3 regions of the Embleya sp. NBC_00888 genome follow, and region 3 is predicted to be linked to each of the others. Evidence: riboswitches for the same ligand, from Rfam matches in the RefSeq annotation. Region 3 holds a riboswitch; each other region holds the start of a gene.

Region 1 (5,978 bases), on a different replicon from region 3:
AGGTGCCGGCCCGACTTCCGGCCGCGGCCGAGCCGCGCGGCGCGGGTGCGGGCGGCGCGCGGGCACGCTGACCGCCGGGCGCCACGCGTTTCCGGCCGGCCGATCGGGCCGTGCCGGGTGCGGGCGGGCGCCGGCGACCGGCGATGATGAGGCCGGTTCGCCCGCGACGGCAGAAAGGTACCGGCCGAGATGGCGATGATCCCCGGCACCGGCAGATTCACCGCGGTGGTCGGCGTCCTGGCGCTGGGCTTCGCGCTCGGGGTGGTGAAGCTGACCGGCCCGTACGGTTCGCCCCCGTACCACGCGCCGACCCGACCGATCGGCATCGAGACCCTGACACCGCGGCCCGGCACGACCGGTGCGGTGATGCAGGTGGTCGCGCACCAGGACGACGACCTCTACTTCATGAACCCCGACGTGGACCGCGCGGTGCGGGCGGGCACGGAGAGCGTCACGGTCTTCCTCACCGCGGGCGAGGCGGACGGGCGCAACGGCCCCGGCGGACGGCCCGATCCCCAGGCGTACGCCGCCGCGCGCAACAACGGCTCACGCGCCGCGTACGCGTTCATGGCGCTCGGGGATCGCGCGGCGCGCTGGGAGCGGCACAGCGTACGGCTGCGCGACGGCGCGCACGCCGAACTCGACCGACTCGTGGACGCCCCGAACATCAAGCTGGTGTTCCTCAACACCCGCAAGGAGGAGGGCATCGGCGCGCACGGGCGGCTGCGCACGTTGTGGAACGGCTCGGAACGCGAACTGGACACGCTGGCCCCACGGGACGAGCCGGCGGGCGGACCCTACACGTACACCAGGGACGGCCTGATCGACTCGCTCGCGGACCTGATGCGGGCCCAGACGCCGACCGTGGTGCGCACGCTCGACCCGGAGCCGGATCGGCAGCGACACGATGGCGCGCACCCCGTACACGCCGACAACGGCGGCGTCTCGGACCACCAGGACCACACCGCCGCCGCGCAGTTCACGTGGGAGGCGCTGCGCCGGTACAACGCCGATCGACCGGCCGCGAGCGCCGCCGCGATCGCCTACCGGGGCTACTACAACGAGCGTTGGCCGCACAATCTGGCGCCGGCGGCGCGCGAGCGCAAGGACGGGATCAACCGGGTGTACGGCTGGACGGACCGGGTGCGTCACTGCCCGGGTCGGGTGGACTGCGGCGACCTCAAGGTGCGGGACACCGCGCCCGGGACCAACTGGCCGCAGAGCACCACCTACCGCTACCCGAACGCGGGAGTGCGCCCGGTGCTCGGCGCGGACGGCCGGCTCACCGCGTGGGCCGTGCTCGGCGGGCGCGTCACCCGGTGGACCCAGGACGCCGTCGGCGGCCCGAACTGGTCCCCGGCGCACTCGATGCCCGGCCCCGGCGACGGCGAACTCGCCCCGGGGCTCGCCGCGGTGCGCACGGCGGACGGCCGGATCGCGGTGTTCGCGCTGCGCATCGGCGGCGCCCGACGGGCCGATCGGGACCGGTTCGAGATCCTCACGGCGACCGAGACGACGCCCGGCGGCGAATTGGGGCCGTGGCACCGCCTGGGCAACCCCGACGGCGACGGACGCGGCCCGGGCACACCGGTGGTCGCAGTGGACGGCGCGGGCGGGCTGTACCTGTTCGTGCGCGACCGGGACAAGGGGATCAGCGGCCGTCATCGGCCCGCCGGGAGCGACACGTGGTCGCCGTGGCGGGACCTGGGCGGCGGCGAGATCGTCGAGGGGCCCGGCGCGGTGACCCGCCCGGACGGCCGGGTCGTGGTCTTCGGCACTGCGCGCGAGGGCATCCGCTACTGGGAACCGGTCGGCGAGCGGTCGGGGCCGCCGCGCACGATCGCGGCCGAGCGACCGGCGGGCCCGCCCGCCGTGTCGGTGGGCGCCGACGGCAGGGTGGGCGTCGCCTACCGGCGGGCCGGCACACCGGAGATCGCGAGCGTGGTCGAGGGCGGGCCGAACGGGTGGGTGCCGGCCGGCTCGGGCGCCGCGGGCGCGGGCTACGAGGCGTTGAGCCGAGTGCCCCGAGCGGACGGCACGACGGCGACGCTGACCCGGGACGCCGACGGCCGGCCGATCGTGCTCGGCGCGTCCGGGGCGCCGGTCGTGCTCGACGAGCGCGCGGTCGCGGTCGATCCCACCGGCGCGCCGGACGGCGCCGGGCACGCGGTGGCCCTGTGGCTCGGTCCGGACGGCGCGCTGCGCACCGCGCGGCTGCCCTGACGGCACCGTCGGGACACGCGCACCGGTCCGCACACGTGAACCGTTCGGACACGCGAACCGTTCGGACACGCGCACCGGTCCGCACACGCGAACGGCGGGCGCTCCCGGGAGGGAACGCCCGCCGTTCGGTGCAGCGGTGACTCGAATGCAGCGGGTGCAGCGGGTGGAGCGGGTGACTCAGACGCTGACGCCGTGGCTGCGCAGCCACGTCATCGGGTTGACCGCGGAGCCGTAGTTCGGCGTGGTGCGGACCTCGAAGTGCAGGTGCGGGCCGGTGACGTTGCCGGTCGCGCCGGAGAGCGCGATCTTCTGGCCGGTCTGCACCTTCATCCCGGCCTTGACCGAGATCGAGGACAGGTGCGCGTACTGGGTGTACTTGCCGTCCGCGTGCCGGATGACGACCTCGTTGCCGTACGCGCCGCCCCAACCGGCCGACACGACGGTGCCCGAGGTGACCGCGCGCACCGTGGTGCCGGTCGAGACCGCGAAGTCCTGGCCGGTGTGGCTGCCGCTGGACCAGCGCGAGCCGCCGGAGCCGAAGCTCGCGGTGAGCGTGGCGCCCGAGACCGGGGCGACGTACGAGCCGGAGGCGGTCGTCGTCGAGTCGGTCTTGGCGGCCTCGGTCTTGGTGGTCACGGCCTTCGGAGCCGGCTTGCTCTCCGTCTTGGCCTTCGGGGCCTCGGCCTTGGGCGCCTCGGTCTTCGGCGTCTCGGCCTTCTGCACCTCGACCTTGGGCTCGGCGGCCTCGGTCTTGGTGGTGGTCGGCGCGGCCTTGCCGTCGACCGCGAGCTTTTGACCCGGGAAGATCAGGTCGGGGTTCTCGCCGACGACGGACTTGTTGGCCTCGTACAGCTTCGGCCAACCGCCGGGCACGTGCGCGGCGTTCGCGATCTTGGAGAGCGTGTCGCCGGTGACCACGACATAGGACGAGGTCGCGGCGGCCGGCTCGGTCTTCGGCGTCTCGGTCTTGGGTGCCTCGGTCTTCGGGGCCTCGGCCTTGGGGGCCTCGGTCTTCGGAGCCTCGGTCTTGACCTCGATCTTCGGCGCGGCTTCCGTCTTCTTCGGGGCCGGCTTGGCGGTCTCGGTCTTGGGAGCGGTCTTCGGCGCGGTCTTGCCGGCCGAGGAGCCGGTGTCGACGTCGGCGGCGGCGCCGCCTCGGGTCAGGCCCGCCTTGACCGAGCACACCGGCCACGCGCCGGGGCCCTGGCCCTTGAGGACCTTCTCGGCGATCGCGATCTGCTGACCCTTGGTCGCCAGGTCGGCCCGGGCGGCGAACTCCGTGCCGCCGAACGCCTTCCAGGTGCTCGCGGTGAACTGCAGGCCGCCGTAGAAGCCGTTTCCGGTGTTGATCTGCCAGTTGCCCGTGCTCTCGCACTGGGCGACCTTGTCCCAGGTGCTCACGGAGGCGGCCTGGGCGGTGCCCGCGCCGATGATCGGCATGGCGACGCCGACTCCGGCGACACCCGCCGCGGCGATCAGACGCGTGGTCCTACTGGTGCTGCGACGGCGATGACGCCCGGTTCCGGACAGCATGGCTGGATCCTCTCCCACGCCTACGAGGTGAGCTGTCGGATTCGGGCCGGAGATCGATAGCCCGGCCACGTCCCGAAGGACATGGCTTCACCCCAAGCCGTTCGCGGCGTCCGATCATCGAGATCGGGGCCGTTCGCGGCGGTTCACCTGTGGTTCCCCCGCTCCTGTCGTGTGGTGCTCGTCAGCCTCCCGAACGGCCGGCGACAGGATTCGGCGTACCGGCGATCGGGGTCCGTGTGGGATACGGACGGATCGAACGCTAAGCAGGCCTCGCCGAAGATCACAAGTCTGTGTCGGATAGACGTCGATTATCCGTTTTGCGGATGAGCGCAATGTAGATGATCCCTTACGGAAAGGACCGTAGTTGGCGTTCCGTGGTGGAAGGGACGGAAACGCGTGACAACGGCCCTTGGTCGCCGTGTAGGTCGATCACCCGGGAAAGATCACCTACGTCCCGTTCGTCACATCCGCATCGCGTGTGGCGTCGCGCGGACCGGGCGCCTGCCCACCGACATGGGCGTTCGCACCCGTGGTCGACGTGATTCGTCCCACAAACGAAGCGCGCCATGTCCGATTTGCCCCAGGCGACTTCACCCTGCGCCGTCGCGGGATCGCGACGCGACACCGCCCGCGACCGCTCGCGGCGCCGGCCGATGCGCGGCGCCGCGGGCGGTGTGTGCGGGACTCAGCCGCGCTGCGCGCGCCAGCCGGCCCAGGCGCTCTCCACCATGTCCGCCGTGTCGTGCCGGGCCTTCCAGCCCAGTTCGGTGGTGATGCGATCGGCGCTCGCGACCACCCGGGCCGGGTCGCCCGCGCGCCGGGGTCGCAGCTCCGGCGCGATGTCGCGCAAACCGGTGACCTCGCGGATGAGTTCCACCATCTCGCGCACCGACGTGCCCTCACCGCGACCGACGTTCAACACCAGCCGCGCGTCCGGGTCGGTGCCGAGCCGACGGGTGGCCGCCACGTGCGCCTCGGCCAGGTCCACCACATGGATGAAGTCGCGCACGCAGGTGCCGTCCGGGGTGTCGTAGTCGTCCCCGAAGATCACCGGCGGCTGATCCGCCGTCAGCTTCTCCAGCACCATCGGCACGAGGTTGAACACGCCCTCGTCCGCGAGCTCCGGCGCGCCCGCGCCCGCGACGTTGAAGTAGCGCAGCGCGGCGTACGAGATGCCGTGCGCGCGCGCTGTGGCCTTGATCATCCACTCGCCGACGAGCTTGCTCTCGCCGTACGGGTTGATCGGCAGGCACGGGGTGTCCTCGTCGACGAGGTCGACGTCGGGCATGCCGTAGACGGCGGCGCTGGAGGAGAACACGACGCGCGTGACGTCGGCCGCGACCATGGCCGCGAGCAGGACGCGCAGGCCCTCGACGTTCTCCTCGTAGTAGTAGAGGGGGCGCGCGACCGATTCGGGCACCTGCTTCTTCGCCGCGATGTGCACCACGCCGTCCACGGCGTGCGCCCGGAACGTCTCGTCCAGCAGCGCCCGGTCCAGCACCGAGCCGACCACCAGCGGCACCTTCTCGGGAACCCGTTCGCGCGCGCCCGTGGAGAAGTCGTCGAGGACGACCACATCCTCGCCGGCCGCGAGCAACGCCCGCACGACATGCGTCCCGATGTACCCGGCACCGCCGGTGACAAGCCACTTCATGAGGCGACCCTACCCGGCATCCCGGGTTCGCGGAGGGAGCGCGAACCGCGCGCGGCGACCCGTCCGACGCACCCCTTCCAGGGTGCCTGACCCGGGGTCGGGTCGACCGTTACCATGCACAGGATCTCGTGGGCAGGGCGCATATTCGCTCAGGAGGGATCCTGCGTCGCTTCTGGGGCGGCCACATCGGGAAGGGCGTAAAGCGCGTGCGACGCGACTTCGGAGTGGGTCGGCATGGAACGTTGGCCGAACGATTCTCCGGCCGGGACAACAGCATCGGATTGATCCGGCTCCTGCTGGCCACAGCGGTCGTGGTGGCGCACGCGCACATCCTGGGCGGCTTCGGCAAGCACGAGCCGGGCAACGGCTTCACCGGCATGCAGGTCGGCCTCGGCCGGATGTCCGTGTACGGCTTCTTCGTGTTGTCCGGCTTCCTGATCACCCGCAGCGGCATGCGCACCACGACCGGGCGCTACCTGTGGCACCGGATGTTGCGCATCCTGCCCGGTCTGTGGGTCTGCGTGCTGTTCACCGCGCTGGTGGCCGCGCCGATCATGTTCCGTCACCA
Region 2 (5,978 bases), on a different replicon from region 3:
GCTTCGTGCTGGACGCGTTCGCGGCCACCGACGTGCCGCCGATCGACGAGGACCTGGACCGGCTCACCCAGCGCGAGCGCGAGGTGCTGCGGCTGATCGCGCGCGGCTACGCGTACAAGGAGATCGCCCGGCGGCTGGTCATCTCGGTCAAGACGGTGGAGACCCATGTGTCCGCCGTGCTGCGCAAGTTGCAGCTTTCCAACCGGCACGAGCTGACCCGTTGGGCGACCGACCGCCGGCTGGTCTGACCGGACCGGCGGTACCCCGGCACACACGACGGCGCCCGCCCTCGGATTCGTTCCGAGGACGGGCGCCGTCGAGGTGTCGTCGGTGTCCGGTGGGCCTAGCCGGGTCGGATGGCCGCGAGGAACGGCATCGAGTCCAGCGGCGCCTTGGTCACGGTCTTGCCCGGACGCGGGGCGTGCACGATCTGGCCGTTGCCGATGTACATGCCCACGTGCCGGTTGTCCGAGTAGAAGAACACCAGGTCGCCCGGCTGGAGGGCGCTCTTGGCGATCTTGGGACCGTCGTTGATCTGGGTCCAGGTGGTGCGGGTGAGCGTCACGCCCGCGGCCTTCCAGGACGCCTGGGTCAGGCCGGAGCAGTCGTACGAGCCGGGGCCCTCGGCGCCGGAGACGTACGGCTTGCCGATCTGCGCCAACGCGAAGTTGATCGCGGCCTGGGCCCGGCCGGAGGCCGGGATGTTGGTCGCCGGCGCGGTGTCCTTCTCCTTGTCCCGCGAGCTGCGGTCGGGCGTACGCGAGGTGTCGCCCGCGTGCTCGTCCGAGTCGAGGACTTCCTTCTTCTGCTGCTCGGTGAGCGTGTTCAGCAGCCGCTGGGCCTCGGAGAGCTTGGCCTGGATGTCGGCCTTGTTCTTGTTCAGCTCGGTCCGCAGCTTCTCCAGTTCCGCGAGCTGCGAGGAGGCCTCGGTGCGGTCCTGCTGGAGAACTCGGGCCTGCGCCGCGATCTGCTTCAGCTTGGCGGCCTGCTGGCCGTCGAGCTGGGACATCATCTGCGACTTCTGCAGGTAACCCTCGGGGTCGCCGCTGAGCGCGAGCGAGAGCGACGGCGGCAGGCCGCCGCTGCGGTACTGGTTGGCCGCCAGGACACCGATCTGGTCGCGCAGGGCGTTCAGCGCGGTCTGTTCCTCGGTGATCCGAGCCTGCGTCTGGTTCGCGGTGCCCTGCTGCTTGGTGATCTGCTCCTCGACGCCGTTGGCGGCGTCGGTGGCCTTGATCACGTCGCTGTGCAGTTGGTTGACGCGTTCCTTGGTCTGCTGGAACGACTGCGCGGGATCCGCGCTCGCGGTGCCGGCGAAGGTCATCACGCCGGTCATCGTCGCGGCGGCCGTGACGACGGTCGCTGCGGTACGGACGGCGGTGCGCGGCTTGGGCTTGCGGTGCTGCCCGGGTCGACGTTGGGACGCCACTGGTGGCGGGTCTCCTTCCTCGGCCGCCTACCGGGTTAGCTGACGGGTTCGGGCGGAAGAAGGCGCCCTACGGTGCCGGAGCACCGATTCACCCCAGGGACTGCGAGGGTCCCCGGTTCCGGCTTCTCGCCGCGACGACTGCGGTCACCCACAGTCACCGAAACGCGTCCCCGAATTCGGCGGAGGCGATCGTGTCGACCGGGTGGCCGACGTCGAGCCGATCGCCTGTCGCAGAACACTAGTCACAGGCGTGTCACGACCATCACCATTGGCCTCTGCATTGCCAAAACTTTACCAAGGTCGCCGTTTCCTTCTCCCCGTATCACGGGAAAAGCGCCCGGATTCCCGAAAGTCGATCTTGAGCCGTTTGGCGCACATTACTCGCGTATGACCAACCGGAAGGTCCCTTATCGGCCGCCGGCTAAGCTGCGACCCGCAACGACGACGGCGTCCCGGGCGCCGCGCGAGGAGCCGACGAGGAGTTGTACGACGTGGACGTTCTGCGGCAGATCCTGCTGGTCCTGCACATCGTGGGCATCGCGTCCCTGCTCGGCGGCTTTCTCACCCAGATGTCCGGGCTGCGCACCGGCGACGTGCGGATCGTGCCCGCGATGACGCACGGTGCGCTGACCATGCTCGTCACCGGTCTGGCGCTGGTCGGGGTGGTCCAGGCGGGTCTGGACCAGGACGTGGACAACGCCAAGATCGGCACCAAGCTGGTGATCCTGCTGGCGATCCTGCTGCTGGTCTGGGGCAATCGCGCCGCGGACCGGGTCTCCCCGAAGGTCCTCGGCGCGATCGGCCTGCTGACCGTGGCGAACATCGCCATCGCCGTCATGTGGACCTGAGCCGGCGCGACGAACCCGCCGGCTCACCTCCCGGGCGTGTCCTCGATCCCTCGCCGAGCGCGCCAGGCCCTGTCCGGCGGATCCCGATGGGTCCGCCGGACAGGGTCTAGCGGCAATACCGGTGTTTTTAGGTCTTTCTGCGGCAGGTTGGGGTGGTGCGGGTCGGTCCGACGAGCGTGACGTCGGGTGGGTTCGGTGGGGGTGTGCTGCGGTGCTCGGTTCGCTTGAGCGCCCAGTTGGACATCTTGCGTTTGATGACGCGGGGGTTGGAGCGCAACCGCCTCGGCGGCAGGGGCCGTTCGTGGATCTCACACAGGGTGGCGAGGAGTGCGACGGCGAGTCGGGAGGGGGGAAAACGCCGCCTGGCCGGTGACGTGGCGGCGGACGACGCGCAGGGTTCGGATGAAGGACAGCCTGTCCGGGTCGCAGTCCACATCCCGAGCGGCGTGGTGCATCAGGTCGCGCAGGGCGTGATGGACCAGGAGAACACCGAGGATCTCCTGTTCGACACCCGCCGGGTGACGGGAACGCAACACGTGGCCGGGACCGCCCTGGTGGGTCTTGATCTCGTCGAGGGCGGTCTCGATCTCCCACCGCTCGTGATACAGCGCCGCCAACTCGGCGGCCGGAGCCGCCGAGGGATCGTGGACGGTGGTGATCAGCCGATACACGATCTCCTCCCCACCGCCCGGGCCCAGGGTGTACTCGACCACACGGACCCGGATCGGATCGACGCGCCGGCGGTCGTGACCGGCGAAGATCTCGGACAGGTAGGACCCGTCGGGCAGGGAGGTCAGGACCGGGAGCACGGCGTTGCCCTTGATCCGCCACAACAGGTCCGCGCCGGTCCCGGAGGCCGCCCGCCACAGTTCGAAGTCGTGGAAACCCCGGTCGGCCAACAGGAGCATCCCGGGCTCCAACGACGCGAACAACCGCCGGGCCGCGGTCGTTTCGCGCACGGCGAGCGGCGCGATGTCGGCCGCGAACACCACGTGGGTGCCGCACTCGACCAACACGGCCACCCTCGCCTGCGGATACGCGCTCCGACCCTGGCCCCGACTCGTACCCGGCCGACCGAAGAAACCCGCGTTCGCCTCGCTGTCGGGCAGGTCGAAGGTCGTGCCGTCCACCGCGACCAGACGGCGCCCGCGATACCACGCCCCGACCGTCCCCGGCACCGCCACCGGACGACACACCCGAGCGAACAACACCCTCAACGGCTCCGGCCCCAACCGCAGCCGCGCCCGCCCGATCGCCCCGGTCGTCGGAACCCGCCACGTCCCCACCCACCGACGCTCCCGCTCCAGACCCTGCGTGAGCAGACGCGCGACCTCCTCGTAGCCCTGACCCGAGAACAGACACATCGCCAGGACGAAGTAGACGACCACCCTCGCCGGCAACAACCGACGACGCTGCTCGACCCGCCCACACCCCGCGACCACCTCGTCGACCAACTCCGGCGGAAACGCACGCGTCAACACCCCCAACGCGATCCGATCCGAGAACCGCTCACCCGTCGACGACTTCACCTGCCCAGGCCTTGGCACAACCCATCCAACGAGCGAACCCCATCAAAGTCACTGGTATTGGGTCTAGCGGGTGTCCACCACCCGGAACACCTCGGCCATCCGCCCCGCGCCCAGACCGAACCGCAGGGCATTGCGGCCGAGCATCCTGGTCACCTCATCGCGCAGCCCGGACAGATGACTCGTCTGACTCGTGTGCGACAACAACGCCGCCATCTTGCGCTCGAACACCGCGCTCACCTCGACCGCGTGGTCCGGGTCCCCCGTCGGCGACAACCACGTCTCCGGCACGGTCCACTCCCGCAGTCCCTCCGCGTCCAGCAACTCGGGGTGCGCGAAGGGGTTCCGGGCGTCCGGGTAGATCGCCCGCATCGCCGCCTCGCCCGCCTCCAGATGATCCGGATGGCTGGGCGCGAGCCGCGTCCAGTCCCGCTCGGGACTGGGGATCACCATGCGCTGCGGCCGCACCTGCCGAATCACCCGGGTGATGTCGCGCCGCAGTTCGAGGGTCGCGGCCAACCGTCCGTCCGGGTAGCCGAGCCAGTACAGCCGCTTCACCCCCACGTGCGCCGCCGCCGCGGTCTGCTCGGCCCGCCGGATCCCGCCGATCTCGGATCGCGGCACCGCCGGGTCGAAGCCGCCCGCGTCCCCGTCGGTGACCAGGCAATAGCTCACCTCGACGCCGGCCTCGGTCCAGGTCGCCACCGTCCCCGCCGCCCCGTAGTCGATGTCGTCCGGGTGCGCGGCCAGCACCAGCACCCGTTCCACGTCACGATCGTCCAGCACGATGTACTCCCTTGATCGGATCGATCCCCGACCGGTGATCCACCGATCCCGATCGACGTGATGCCGGCGGCGAAAACCCGTCGTCGGCGCAATGATCTCCGCTCTGTACAAAGGGCCGAGCACGACTCGCTTGTTACCCACCTAGACTCGGGGAACGATGAGCAGCCTCTTCGACGACATCCCCCTGCCCGGTTTCGAGACCGCGGCCAAGAAGTCCCCCACGAGCCCCGCGGACGACATTCCGCTGCCGCCCGAGCCGGACGAGAACCACGTGTACGGCCTTCCGGAGGACTATCCGGACGACCTGTACGAAGGGCAGTACGCACCGCCGCCCGAGCCGCGCGACGCCTACTACCGCAACGGCGCGCCGCGCCCGGTCGTGGATCCGGCGCGGCTGCTGGACGGAATGAACCCGCAACAGCGCGCCGCGGTCGTGCACGAGGGGTCCCCGCTGCTCATCGTGGCCGGCGCGGGCTCCGGCAAGACGCGCGTGCTGACCCACCGGATCGCGTATCTGCTCGCGGCCCGGGACGTGCACCCCGGCGAGATCCTGGCGATCACCTTCACCAACAAGGCCGCCGCCGAGATGCGTGAACGGGTCGAGGCGCTGGTCGGGCCGCGCACCCGGGCCATGTGGGTGTCCACGTTCCACTCGGCGTGCGTACGCATCCTGCGGCAGCAGTACAAGAAGCTCGGCATGAGCTCGTCGTTCTCCATCTACGACTCGGCCGACCAGCAGCGGCTGATGGCGATGGTCTGCCGCGACCTGGACCTGGACCCGAAGAAGTTCCCGCCGCGCAAGTTCAACGCGCAGGTCTCCAACCTCAAGAACGAGCTGGTCGACCACGAGGACTTCGCGGCGAAGGCGATCAACGAGACCGAGCGCATCCTCGGTCAGGCGTACACGATGTATCAGGAGCGGCTGCGCCAGGCCAACGCGCTGGACTTCGACGACCTGATCATGACCACGGTGCATCTGCTCCAGGCGTTCCCGGACGTCGCGGAGCACTACCGGCGGCGTTTTCGGCACGTGCTGGTCGACGAGTACCAGGACACCAACCACGCGCAGTACACGCTGGTGCGCGAACTGGTCGGCGGCGCGGCGGGCAGCGGCCCCCGGCGCACGGTCGACGGCGACCTGGTGAACCCGGCCGAGGCGGGCCTGGCCGAGATCGAACCGGCCGAGCTGTGCGTGGTGGGTGACGCGGACCAGTCGATCTACGCGTTCCGCGGCGCGACCATCCGCAACATCCTCGACTTCGAGGCCGACTACCCCGACGCCACGACGATCCTGCTGGAGCAGAACTACCGCTCGACGCAGACCATCCTCAGCGCGGCCAACGCGGTGATCGAGCGCAACAGCAATCGGCGCGCGAAGAACCTGTGGAC
Region 3 (5,978 bases):
CGACCCACGGTCAGGCCGGTGCGGCCCAGTTCGGCGTACGGCATGGCGGAGGTGGAAGAGGTCATGTCCTTGTCGCTGCCCGGCCCGAGCAGGCCGGAACCCATGGGATTCGCCACGCGCTCCGACGGCCGTCGAAGCGATCGGTCCCCGTCGGCGCCTCGCCGCAGGCCGGCGGTACGGGAGGGACCGGGTCCGGCCTGGGTCGGGTCCGCCACCGGCACCGCGTCCCGGGTGCGCCGCACCGTGAGCGGGGCGTGGCGGCGGATCACCCGGTGCCCAGGGAAGGCGTCGCCGGCGGGTTGGAACGGTTCCGCGCCCGAACGCGTCCGTAGCAGGGGGAGTCGACGCAGATCTCCCGGGCCGCGACTCGGGCCGCCGACCCGGGCATCCGTCCGCGGTCATGCGCGGCCCGTCGGCCACGACCGAGCGGTTCGCCGGCCCCGACCCGGGCCCGAGAACCACGACACAGGGGGAAGATCCGTATCGCCATCGCCGAACCGGGGCGGATTGCCGAGGAGAGCACCGCGCCAGGCCCGGACGAGCCCGTGGAGGTCGGCGCACACGCCGCGGCGGAGGGCGGGGTCGGCGACGCCGGGCGCGACGCTCCCGCGGCGGAGCCCGATGCCCCCTCGCCGCCGCGTGGGGGCCGACTGCGGCGACGGTGGCGGTCGTGGAGTCGCCGGCGGCGGATCACCGTGATCCTGCTGATCCTGGTGAGCCTGCCGCTGCTGCCGGTGGGCGCGGCCGCGCTCGCGCTGCGGCTGGAGTACGCGGGCGATCCGTCGGACCAGGCCCGCACCCGCGGCCGGGACGCGATCTGGCTCGGCCACGCGTGGGTGGACGGCCGCAAGGGAGCGGCCGAACTGGCCACACTGGCACAGCGGTTGCGGGGGACCGGGATCCACGACCTGTACGTGCACGCCGGGCCCCTGGAACACGACGGCACGCTGCCGCCCTCGGCCCACCCCGGGGCGCGGCAACTGGTGGACGCGGTCCACCGCGAACTGCCCGGCGTACGGGTGCAGGCCTGGCTCGGCGACATCGTCTCGCACGGCGGGCCCGGGCTGCGGCTGGAGCGCCCGCCGGTGCGCGCGGCGATCACCGCGTCGGCCGCGCAGATCCTGGACGCCGGCTTCGAGGGCGTGCACCTCGACCTGGAACCGGTGTGGTCCGGGAACGAGGACTTCCTGAACCTGCTCACCGCCACCCACGCGCTGACCCGTGCGCGCGGCGCCCCGCTGTCGGTCGCCGCCGCGCAGATCGATCCGCTGCCGTCCCTGCACAGCGTCTTCCAGGCGCTGCGCGACCACCCCAAGTGGTGGTCGCAGCGCTACTTCGGCCAGGTCGCGCGGCGGGTCGACCAGATCGCGGTGATGTCCTACGACACCGCGATGCCGCTGGAGTCGCTGTACGGCGGCTACGTCGCGCAGCAGACCGAACTCGCCCTGGAGGCGACACCGGCCGGGGTCGACCTGCTGATGGGCCTGCCCGCCTACTACGCGAACAGTTGGGGCCATCGCGGCTCGGCCGAGACGGTCGCGGCGGCGGTGCGCGGCGTACGCCTGGGCCTGACCAGACACGACCCGCGCCGACCCGACTTCGGCGTCGCGCTGTACGTCGACTTCGCCGCGACCGACACGGACTGGGCGTCCTACCGCCGGGATTGGTGCCGTCTCGACGATCGAGCCGGGTGAGCCGGGTGAGCCGGGTGAGTCGGGTGAGTCGGGTGAGTCGGGTGCCGAACGAGGTGTCCGATTGCCGCCGGCACCGGGTCCCGGCCGCGTCCACGCTGGAGGCATGACCACCACCGCGGACACCCGCACCTTCGTCGTCCGAGCGATCCCCGCCGAGCTCCTCGCCTCGGTCCGGGCCACCGGCCTGGACGTCTCCGGCCATCCGGTCGAATCGCACACGGCCGGCGGCGGCGAACCGTTGCGCTGCTGCCTGCGCGACGCCGAGCCGGGCGAGCGGCTCATGCTGTTCGGCTACGAACCGCCGCTCCCGGCGAGCCCGTACCGCGAGATCGGCCCGGTCTTCGCGCACGCCCACGCCTGCCCCGGCCCGAGCACCGACGCCTACCCGCCCCAGTGGCGGTCCCGACCCCAGGTCTTCCGCGCCTACGACGCCCGGGGACGGATCCACCCCACCTCACGCGTCCACGACACCGACAATCCCGAGCCCGCCCTCGCCGAGATCCTCGCCGACCCCGAGGTGACCGAGATCCACTGCCGCAACATCACCTACGGCTGCTACATGTCCACCATCGTCCGCCCGTCCACCCCCGACCACTGATCCCACGACCGGACCTCCGCCGGCGCCCGCGCCCGGCGCCGCCGGGGGTCCGCCCGCGCGCGAGCGCCCGGCGCGGCGCGTCGACCGGGGCCGGCGACACCGTCGCGCCGGCCCCGGCCACGCCCGGGACGATCACCGTGTCGGGCCGGATTCCGCATCGGCCCGCGGGCGGGCGGCTCCGAGCCGATGGCTACCGTACGCGGATGGACAACGCAGTCGTGCGGAGCCCGTCGGCCCAGGTCGCGGCGCACACCGCCGCGCCCGATTCGGGCCGCGTCCGGGGCGCCGCCCAGGTGGTCACCGACGTCCTCCAGCCGCGCAACACCATCCTGGCCGGACTGTCCGGTTTCGGTGCGCTCGTCACCCACTCGTGGGCCGGCGCCGGGTGGGGTCTGTTCGCGGCACTGTGCGCGGGCATCGTTCCGGCCGGGTACATCGAGTGGGAGCGTCGCCGCGGTACCTGGGGCGACCGGCACGTGGTGGACCGCCGGCAGCGTCCGCGCATCTTCGCGGTGATCCTGGCCTCGATCGGTATCGGTGCGGCGGTCATGCTCGGCGCCGGCGCGCCGTCCCGGCTGGTGTTCGCGATGTTCGCGCTGTGGGGCATGACGGTGGTGCTGCTGGTGGTGAACGCGGCGTGGAAGATCAGCGTCGACTGCGCGGTCGTGTCCGGCATCGTCGCGTTGCTCGCCGTCGCGGGCGGACCGTGGTGGTCGACCGGTTGTCTCGCGGTCGGCGTCGTGTGCTGGTCGCGTGTGGCACTGCGTCACCACACCCTCGCGCAAGCCGTGGCGGGTGCGCTCTTGGGCGCCGCCACCGGGGCATCTCTGGCTTTCGGCTGACCGATAGCGGTACATATCGGACCATCCTCCACCGTCCCTATGGCGCACGTCACATGGCGGGCACCGATGGTCAGGAGTTCGTACGCACCGTGAACCGTCTTTCCGCGATTCCTGCCCTGAGTAACCGAGTTGTCCACGGTGCGTCATCGATTCGGGCACAATGCGTACGCTCCTCGGGACTTTAGGTCCCGATATTCCCCCCTTACGACCCGATTCTTCGGTTTCGGCGAAACATGATGTTTGGATCCGAGTCGGGGGTGTGCGTAGCTTGGTGCTTCGCCACACCGGTCCGGTGCTCGGCGAAATGGTCTCCCGGTTCGCCGAATCCTGCCGCCGGAGCGAGGCCACGGTACGAAACCCGAAAGGCAGGAGCGGGGGAACCAAGTGGAATGCCGTCCCGGGCGTCCGTGACACGGACGCCCATCACGACGGCTTGGGGTGAAGCCGTGCCCGTCCCTTCCTCAGGAGGGCCGAACACGGCCGGGCGAGACTCTCCAGCCCGAATCCGACAGCTCACTTCGTAGGCGTGGGAGAAGGAAAAATCTTCGTGCAGTCGTTCATCACCCCTGCCCGCATGCCCAAGAAGACGCGTCTCGCGCTGACCCTCGGCATGGCCGGCGCGATCGTCGCCGCCCCGCTGGTCACCGGTCTCGCCTCCGCCAACGCCGCCTCCGTCTCCACCTGGGACAAGGTCGCCATGCTCGAGAGCTCGGGCAACTGGCACATCAACACCGGCAACGGTTTCTACGGTGGTCTGCAGTTCACCATCAGCACCTGGAACGAGTTCGGCGGTCAGCAGTACGCCCCGCGTGCCGACCTGGCCACCAAGGACCAGCAGATCGCCATCGCCGAGAAGGTGCTCGCCGTACAGGGTCCCGGCGCCTGGCCGAACACCTCCGGCCCGGCGGGCCTGACCAAGGGCAGCGCCGCTCCGGCCGTCTCGCCCGGCACCAAGTCCACGGTCAAGGTCACCCCGAAGGCCACCGAGCAGCCGGCCGAGTCCGCTCCGGCGACCGCTCCGGCCCCGAAGATCGAGGTCGTCCCGGCGGCCGCGTCGAAGTCCGCGTCGACCACCACCTCGTACGCCGTGGTCAAGGGCGACACGCTCTCCAAGATCGCCGCCGACAAGGACGTCGAGGGCGGCTGGCACAAGCTGTACGCCGACAACCGCTCGGTGATCGGTGGCAACCCGAACGTCATCCAGATCGGTCAGAAGCTCTCGCTCTCGGGTAAGGCCTCGGCCTCGACCGAGTCCGCCGGCACCAAGACCGAGACCGCTCCGGCCGCGCCGAAGACCGAGACCAAGGCCACGGCGTCCGTGAAGGTCGCGCCGAAGGTCGAGGTCAAGGAGAAGGCCCCGGTCGTGGCCAAGGAGTCCTCGGCCAAGGCCGAGTCCACCACGGCCAACGCGTCCGGTTACGTCGCTCCCGTGAAGGGCAGCCTGGGCACCGCGTTCGGCACCGGCGGCAAGCTGTGGTCCAGCGGCAGCCACACCGGCCAGGACTTCGTGGCCGCCACCGGCACCTCGGTGAAGGCGATCACCTCGGGCACCGTGGTCAAGGCCGGCAACGGCGGCGCCTACGGCAACGAGATCGTGATCAAGCACGCGGACGGCAAGTACTCGCAGTACGCCCACCTGTCCAGCATCGGCGTGCGCGTCGGCGCCACGGTGAGCACCGGTCAGCAGATCGGCCTCTCCGGCGCGACCGGCAACGTGACCGGCCCGCACCTGCACTTCGAGATCCGCACCACGCCGAACTACGGCAGTGGCATCAACCCGGTCACCTACCTGCGCGCGCACGGCGTCAACCTCTGAGCCGAGCGTCATCAGGCGGTAACCACACCGCGCTAGCCACAACAACGCGGTAGCCGTACCAAGGGCCGGGCCCGTCGACCGAGTGTCGACGGGCCCGGCCCTTTTCGGCGTCCCCACCCCTGCGGACGCCGAAGTCCCCGGCGGATCGCGCCGATCAGCCGCGCGCCGGGTAGCGCTTGGGCAGCGGCAGCCCACGTGCGGCCATCAACTCCCGCAGCCGGTCAGGGTAGTCGGTGATCAGGCCGTCCACGCCGTCGTCCATCAGCTTGGCCATGGTCGCCGGGTCGTCGACGGTCCACGGCACCACCTTGATGCCCGCCGCGTGTGCCCGGGTGACCATGTCGCGGGTCACGTAGGGACGGTAGTTCGGGTCGGTGACCTTGCCGTCCTGCGGGAAGCCGTGCACGGGCGAGAACGTGCCGGCGCCGAGCGAGGCGATCGCGCGCAGCGGATCGCCGCCGAAGTCGTCGATGTCCAGGCCGCCCAGCCAGGGCGAGGCGCCGGGCTTGCCGACCTGGAGGAAGTCGTAGTTGGTCAACGCGACCAGCGGCAGACGCGGTTCGACCTGTCGCATGCGCTGGAGCGCGCCCCAGTCGAAGCTCTGCACGGTGACCTGGCGCGACAGCCCGGCCCGGCGCACCTCGCGCGCCACGATCTGCACGAACTGCTCGCGCGGCGCGGTCTCCTGCGGCGCGCCGGCCTCGACCTTGGTCTCCACGTTGAGCTTCACGCCGTGCGCGTGCCGGCGGTTGACCAGGTCGAACACCTCGGTGAGCAACGGCATTCGGGCGCCGGGCGAGGTGGTCTGCGCGGGGAAGCCGGGGAACTGCCGCGACCCGCAGTCCAGCGTGCGGACCTGCGCCAGGCTGAGCGTGTTGACGTACTTGCCGACGTACGGGAACTCCGGGTCGCCGGCGCGTACCGGCTTGGTGTCGGCGCATTTGCGCCCGTCGACCTTGCGGTCGTGGGTGACCACGGCCCGGCCGTCCTCGGTGATCTGGACGTCCAGTTCGAGCGTGGACACCCCC

What was found. A riboswitch is a leader RNA that binds a small molecule or an ion and turns the genes downstream of it on or off. The one in region 3 is predicted to bind cyclic di-AMP.
Region 1: it holds a riboswitch for cyclic di-AMP, as region 3 does, so the genes downstream of both, OG948_RS20290 (transglycosylase family protein) here and OG948_RS44660 (transglycosylase family protein) in region 3, are expected to answer to the same signal.
Region 2: it holds a riboswitch for cyclic di-AMP, as region 3 does, so the genes downstream of both, OG948_RS22550 (NlpC/P60 family protein) here and OG948_RS44660 (transglycosylase family protein) in region 3, are expected to answer to the same signal.

What each region holds. Positions count from the first base shown of each region.
Region 1 is NZ_CP108784.1:4,807,356-4,813,333, forward strand. It holds gene OG948_RS20280 (NlpC/P60 family protein) at 1-71, shown strand, start outside; gene OG948_RS20285 (PIG-L family deacetylase) at 190-2,223, shown strand; gene OG948_RS20290 (transglycosylase family protein) at 2,401-3,756, opposite strand; cyclic di-AMP (ydaO/yuaA leader) riboswitch at 3,761-3,982, opposite strand; gene galE (UDP-glucose 4-epimerase GalE) at 4,442-5,410, opposite strand; gene OG948_RS20300 (acyltransferase family protein) at 5,653-5,978, shown strand, end outside.
Region 2 is NZ_CP108784.1:5,257,710-5,263,687, reverse strand. It holds gene OG948_RS22555 (LuxR C-terminal-related transcriptional regulator) at 1-248, shown strand, start outside; gene OG948_RS22550 (NlpC/P60 family protein) at 344-1,429, opposite strand; cyclic di-AMP (ydaO/yuaA leader) riboswitch at 1,439-1,576, opposite strand; gene OG948_RS22545 (hypothetical protein) at 1,921-2,277, shown strand; gene OG948_RS22540 (IS4 family transposase) at 2,586-3,824, opposite strand; gene OG948_RS22535 (PIG-L deacetylase family protein) at 3,870-4,589, opposite strand; gene pcrA (DNA helicase PcrA) at 4,747-5,978, shown strand, end outside.
Region 3 is NZ_CP108785.1:2,366,592-2,372,569, reverse strand. It holds gene OG948_RS44680 (aldo/keto reductase) at 1-44, opposite strand, end outside; gene OG948_RS44675 (hypothetical protein) at 546-1,694, shown strand; gene OG948_RS44670 (DUF1203 domain-containing protein) at 1,798-2,292, shown strand; gene OG948_RS44665 (hypothetical protein) at 2,496-3,134, shown strand; cyclic di-AMP (ydaO/yuaA leader) riboswitch at 3,443-3,676, shown strand; gene OG948_RS44660 (transglycosylase family protein) at 3,709-4,950, shown strand; gene OG948_RS44655 (glycerophosphodiester phosphodiesterase family protein) at 5,105-5,978, opposite strand, start outside.